Linked DNA regions of Aridibaculum aurantiacum. The protein of the gene in region 2 interacts with the protein of the main gene of each other region in a pairwise test. Links are inferred from orthologs where the notes say so. Each region holds a gene or a part of one and is shown on either strand. Other genes may lie near its edges.

Region 1 (3,096 bases), 1.3 Mb from region 2 along the record:
TGTGTTTGTCGACCAGGATGCGCGCCATACCCAGTAGGTGGCGGGTTTTATTGCCGGGAAAAGAAATGCTTTTGATGATATCAAACAGATCATCGTATTGTGCATCGGCTAGTTTGAAGGCATTAGGATATTTCCTGAAGAGGTCGGGTGTGGTCATGTTCACCCGCTTGTCGGTACATTGGGCAGATAAAATAACTGCTACCAGCAGTTGATAAGGATTTTCAAAATTCAGCTCCGTCTCTGCATCCGGCGAATGTTGTTGAAAGTATTCAATAACAAACCGGTATCTATCGCGCTTCATCATAGTAGAAAAAGCCGAAGATACCGGTTTTGAACATTTTTTAGCAAGTGCCTCAGCTATACAACTTCCGCAGAAGCGCGGGCATAATCGAGTATAGCCATCACTGATTGGGTACGGGGACTTTCAACAGCACTATCCAGTTTTTTCAGGTAGTTTGTCAAAACATCATATTTCTCCTTAAGGGCCCAATCTGTCTGCATCTGCTTCTCAATATCCGCCTTTTGATTTTGTGAGGTCTCCCTGTACAGGTACTGCAGCAGGTCCTCGGTGGTGAAATTTGGCATAAGTAATTAAGAAGTTTAGTTGATCCTTCAATCCTATTACCAAATAAACGAGGTTGTTTAATTATTATTGTTTTGTTACCTCAGAATTTTCCACTTCCGGCTTTACAACTATAAACACCTGCTCCTCAGGCCTCTTCAGGTAAAAATTCTCCCTGGCAAACTTCTCTAATGCTGCGGGATTGTTCTGCAGCTCTGCCAGTTCCTTTTCTGTAGAAATGATTTCGGCTTCGTAATAAGCCTTGCTTGTTTCCAGTTTCTCCAGTTCGTTCTTACGCTCCCATTGTGTAAATAGATCGTTCCGATCGAAAAAACTGATCCATACCACGAACACCAACACCGATAGCAGGTATTTATTTTTGATCATGGAGAAAACGAATGAAAGCTTTTGCATGGGCACAAAAAAATCGGTGATCATAAAAGTAGCAGCATTATGATCACCGATGATGTAAGGTGGAAAACTATCTTACTTGCTAAAGCGGATCCTGCCTTTTGGGTATATCGCAGACTCAGCCAGCATTTCTTCTATTCTTATTAGTTGGTTGTACTTAGCTACACGATCTGTACGGCTGGCACTACCTGTTTTAATCTGGCCGCAATTCAAAGCAACAGCCAGGTCAGCAATGGTAGTATCTTCTGTTTCGCCGCTGCGATGGCTCATAATGGTAGTATAGCCATTTTGCTGCGCCAGTTGTACCGCATTGATGGTTTCTGTAAGTGTTCCTATCTGGTTCACCTTTATCAGGATACTGTTTGCTACTCCTTCGTCTATACCGCGCTGAAGGATCTTTGTGTTTGTAACAAATAGATCGTCACCTACCAGCTGTACTTTTTTACCAAGCGCATCAGTAAGCAGCTTCCATCCTTTCCAGTCTTCTTCGGCCATACCATCTTCTATACTGATGATAGGGTATTTGTTAGCCCACTCTACCCAGTATTCCACCATCTGCTCTACGCTCAGCTTTTTGCCATCGCTCTTATGGAAATGGTAAACATTCTCGTCGCCTTTCCACATTTCGCTCGATGCTGCATCCAGTGCAATACCTATTTGTGAACCTGCTTTGTAACCTGCTGCTTCTATAGCTTCCAGCACGGTTTCAATAGCTTCTTCATTGCTCTGGATGTTTGGAGCAAAACCTCCTTCGTCACCTACGTTGGTGCTGTATCCTTTTTTCTTTAGTACAGTCTTCAGGTGGTGGAATATTTCAACGCCCCACTGTAGGCCTTCACTAAAAGTAGTAGCGCCTACAGGTACGATCATAAACTCCTGGTAATCTATTTTGTTATCAGCATGTGCACCACCATTCAGGATGTTCATTAGTGGCATTGGCAGCAAGGTGCTGTTTACACCACCCAGGTACCTAAACAGCGGAAGGCCACTTTCCTGTGCAGCAGCTTTGGCTACAGCCATACTTACTGCCAGGGTAGCATTAGCACCCAGTTTGCTTTTATTTTCTGTGCCATCCAGCTCCAGCAGTTGTGCATCTATTCCGGTCTGGTCGTTTACCGGCCAGCCAAGCAGTGGATCAGCAATTATTTCATTTACATTTTTTACAGCCTGCAGTACACCTTTACCCATGTATACGCCTTTATCATTGTCGCGTAGTTCTACCGCCTCGTGTATACCTGTGCTGGCGCCACTTGGAACAGCTGCACGTCCTATAGTACCATTATCTGTTATTACATCTACTTCTACAGTTGGATTACCGCGGCTGTCAAGTATCTGCCGGGCATGAATTTCTGAAATGTAGCTCATGGAAATGTTGGTTTTATTTTATTATCGACTGGGCGCAAAGCTAAACTAACCTGCTGGTGTAGCCAAAGTAAGATGTCATGTAATTGGCCGGGCAACATCAGCTTTTCCGGCACATGTAGATGATGATCATCAGCGTTTAAAACTCAAGATTTTTCTATAGTGGGTGGTTAACATTATGTATCAATACATCCTTATTGATTGAGATGATTTAAACCTGAAACAGTCTTAGCACCACTCCCGCTTGCTTTGCCCTCTTCACTTCCACCGCATGACGGTTTCATGACATCAATCATAAAACGCATTGAGCATCGTCATCCTGCTCCCTTACCACCGTTTCTACTTTTGATACCTGAATAATAAATCATGAGTGTCATATTCCTTTTATTAATAGCAAGTATAACCGTAGCAGGACTGTTCCTGCTGGCGTTTTTATGGAGCGTAAAAAAAGGTCAGTTTGATGATGAACAAAGCCCGCCGGTAAGAATGTTGTTTGACGATCCTCCTTCTCAACCCTAACCCCTCTGCAGGACGAACAACAACGGGCTTTCATCAAACTTTCAATCAAGTAAATCCAGGAAACACATAAAAAAAATGCAAGTAGAAAAATTTTATTATGACAATCGCATCGTAAAGATGTTTGCCTATGCTACCATATTATGGGGTGCCGTAGGTATGCTGGTAGGTTTACTGGCATCGGTGCAAATGTTTTTACCGGCGGCCAATTTCAATTTTGCCCCAACCACCTTTGGACGCGTAAG
Region 2 (3,244 bases):
AAAATAAGTAGCAACCCCAGCTCCGGCTACAGCCAATGCTGCAGCGATTATTGTATTTCTTTTCATAAATAGATTTTTGTACATAAAGGCAATTGCCATGCCACCACAACTAGCTACCATCCAACAGTTCTTCCAGCTAAACACATAAACAACATGAAGCACCTATACATAAAATGAAATAAACATATAAATATTCACCTCGCAGTATTGTAGAAAATACACCTGTATCTGTGCATGTTTAACACTCGCCTCCATTCTACTTTTGCTTTGCATTATTTCTATCTCCCTTGTCATTAGAGATGCAAATCACATTGAACATATACATTTGCCCCATGAAAAATTGGCTATTCCTGGTACTAATTGGGTTAATCTTCTTTAGCTGTAAAGAAAGCACCAGCGAAGAAAATTCAAAATCACAGGCAGTACACCTTCAACTAGTAGAGTCACTTAACAAGCAAGTGCAGTTACACCCTGATAGTGCTCCTATTCGCATGCAACTTGTAAATGCCTTGGACAGCCTGGGCAGGTATGGTGATGCACTTGCTCAGGTAGACAGCATGATAATACGAGACAGCCTGAATAATGGGTTGTGGTTCGCCAAAGGCCAACTGCAGGAAAGCATGAAGGATACTTCAGCCGCCATCCGCAGTTATGAAAAAGCCATCAATATTTATCCTTCGCTGGAGTCGCAGTTGCACCTGGCTAATCTATATGCCGAAATGAAAGACAGCCGTAGCCTGCAGATTTGCCAGGCAGTAAGCCGGGTGGCAATGGATAGAGAAAATATTGCTCATTGCGACTTTATTGCAGGTATTTATTATGCACGTACAGGGCAGGCTTCACAAGCCATTGCAGCTTTCGACAGGTGCATCAATAATAACTACACCTACATGGAAGCTTACCTTGAGAAAGGATTTGTTTATTATGAACAAAAGAAATACAACGAAGCACAGCAGGTATTTGATCGTGCTATAACCGTAAATAACTTGTATGCTGATGCATATTACTGGAAAGCAAAAACATTGGAAGCAATGGGTAATAAACAAGAAGCAATCACCAATTATCAACGTTCTTTGGGATTGGATAAAACATTAACCGAAGCACGCGAAGCCCTTAACCGGTTGAATAGTTAAGGCTCAATATTCTAACTAATCATTGCACAGGAAGAATTAATAAATCATCTTATCATGCCAATCATAGCCCCCTCTTTACTTGCCGCTAATTTTTTACATTTAGGAGAAGAATGTAAAATGCTGAACGAAAGTGAGGCTGACTATTTTCACCTGGATGTGATGGATGGACGATTTGTACCAAACATAAGCTTTGGTCTTCCTGTTATAGAACAAATAAGAAAGGCAACAAACAAGGTTTGCGATGTGCACCTGATGATACTGGAACCGGAGAAATATGCTGAAGCATTTAAAAATGCCGGTGCTGATATTCTTACAGTTCATATAGAAGCCTGCATTCACCTGCACAGGAATTTGCAGCAAATTAAATCCTTAGGAATGAAAGCTGGTGTAGCTATCAACCCACACACTCCTATTAATTTCCTTACAGATATCATTCATGACGTGGACCAGGTTTGTATCATGAGTGTGAACCCAGGTTTTGGCGGACAGGCTTTCATTCCGCAAACGATCAACCGCATAAAGCAGTTGCGCCAGTTAACAGATGAGAAAGGGCTTAATGTTGATATAGAAATTGACGGAGGAGTAACAGTAGAGAATGCCGCTTCCATTGTGGCAGCCGGAGCTACAGTTTTAGTGGCCGGTAATACTGTTTTCAAATCGCCTGATCCAATTAAAACTATTTCGCAACTAAAGGCAGTAAGCTAGTAGCTGGTTAACAACTTGGACAAGCATATTCATTCTCCAGGTCGATAACCGTAACTACAGATGTGTGCTTTTGTTTTGGCGCAAAAATGATCCTTACCCGCTGACCATCATCTGTAGTTCCTTCTATGGCATAAGTTGGCCCTTTGGGATCATCGAGCCTACTCTTATTATAGTTCACTTTTCCTTCAGCCTGTATTTGCCGCACCTCCGTTTGTGTGATCTTCCTGCACGCCATCCTGCACTTTGCATGCTTTGTAAAATACAACTCCTGCGTCCGGTCGAAACCGGCAGAATTAGAACTTTCTTTACTTGCCGGTGCTTGTGACGATGCTTTTATGTTAGAATATGTTTCACTTGCTACTGGTGGCGCTTCTTTATATTGTTTAATTATAAGAGTGATAACAGCCAGCATCACAAAAAACAGGATCGGGAGTAGTTTCTTCATCTTCATAACTGAAAGTTAAAGTGGATGAACTACATGCGGAAAAATGGTGGACGCAGGTAAGTACATGCTGCTTCAAAAAGAGCAAGTGAAGCAAGTCAGCTATCTTTGCGCCTCTTATGGAACAGACAAAATCAGTAGCATTTCATACACTCGGATGTAAACTAAATTTTTCCGAAACCTCTACCCTATCCCGCTTATTGGAGAAAGAAGGCTTTGAGAAACGGGAGTTTAATGATAAAGCCGATGTATATGTTATTAATACGTGTTCTGTTACAGATAATGCTGACAAAGAATGCCGCATGCTGGTTCGCAGAATTCAGCGTCGTGCACCGGAAAGCATGGTTGTGATAACCGGTTGCTATGCACAGCTAAAGCCACAAGAGATTGCCAGCATCCAGGGAGTTGACCTTGTACTGGGTGCGGCTGAAAAATTCAATATTGCGCAGCACCTGAAAGAACTAACGAAAGGCGACAGCACAAAGATCTGCAGCTGCGATGTGGCGGATGTTTCTGGTTTTATTTCATCCCATTCTATAAATGACAGAACCCGCACTTTTTTAAAAGTACAAGACGGCTGCGACTACAACTGTTCATTTTGTACCATACCTATGGCGCGTGGAAAAAGCCGGAGCGATACGGTAGAAAACGTGGTAAAAAACGTACATCAATTAGCCGCTACAGGAGTAAAAGAAATTGTTTTAACAGGCGTTAACCTGGGCGATTTTGGAAAAGGTCCAGAAGGCAAAAAACATGAAGAAACATTTTACCAGCTAGTACAGGAATTAGATAAAATTGAGGCAATTCAACGGTACCGCATTTCTTCCATAGAACCCAATTTGTTGACAAATGACATCATAGATTTTGTTAGCAAAAGCCGCAGCTTTATGCCCCATTTTCATATTCCGCTACAAAGCGGCAGCAATACCATTCTTGGATTGATGAGAAGGCGCTACAGGAGAGA

Evidence for each region.
Region 1: the proteins of rpe (region 2) and eno interact in binary tests that used the Escherichia coli proteins (3 or more experiments, as listed by UniProt). The link is inferred for Aridibaculum aurantiacum from one-to-one orthologs.

The regions. Positions count from the first base shown.
Region 1 is NZ_JAFEWC010000001.1:332,099-335,194, reverse strand. What follows is about bases 194-3,008. They hold eno (phosphopyruvate hydratase), read right to left. Parts: upstream 2,339-3,008; coding sequence 1,049-2,338; downstream 194-1,048. Other genes in these bases: ccoN (cytochrome-c oxidase, cbb3-type subunit I), read left to right, coding at 2,930-3,008; ccoS (cbb3-type cytochrome oxidase assembly protein CcoS), read left to right, coding at 2,702-2,854; J4N22_RS01390 (FtsB family cell division protein), read right to left, coding at 650-976; J4N22_RS01395 (hypothetical protein), read right to left, coding at 358-585; nth (endonuclease III), read right to left, coding at 194-301. In the rest of the region: more of nth, read right to left, coding at 1-193; more of ccoN, read left to right, coding at 3,009-3,096. UniProt on the Escherichia coli protein: Catalyzes the reversible conversion of 2-phosphoglycerate (2-PG) into phosphoenolpyruvate (PEP). It is essential for the degradation of carbohydrates via glycolysis.
Region 2 is NZ_JAFEWC010000001.1:1,647,381-1,650,624, reverse strand. The notes cover bases 50-3,012. They hold rpe (ribulose-phosphate 3-epimerase), read left to right. Parts: upstream 50-1,187; coding sequence 1,188-1,838; downstream 1,839-3,012. Other genes in these bases: mtaB (tRNA (N(6)-L-threonylcarbamoyladenosine(37)-C(2))-methylthiotransferase MtaB), read left to right, coding at 2,400-3,012; J4N22_RS06870 (DUF4258 domain-containing protein), read right to left, coding at 1,846-2,289; J4N22_RS06880 (tetratricopeptide repeat protein), read left to right, coding at 333-1,133; J4N22_RS06885 (hypothetical protein), read right to left, coding at 50-66. Outside these bases: more of J4N22_RS06885, read right to left, coding at 1-49; more of mtaB, read left to right, coding at 3,013-3,244. UniProt on the Escherichia coli protein: Catalyzes the reversible epimerization of D-ribulose 5-phosphate to D-xylulose 5-phosphate.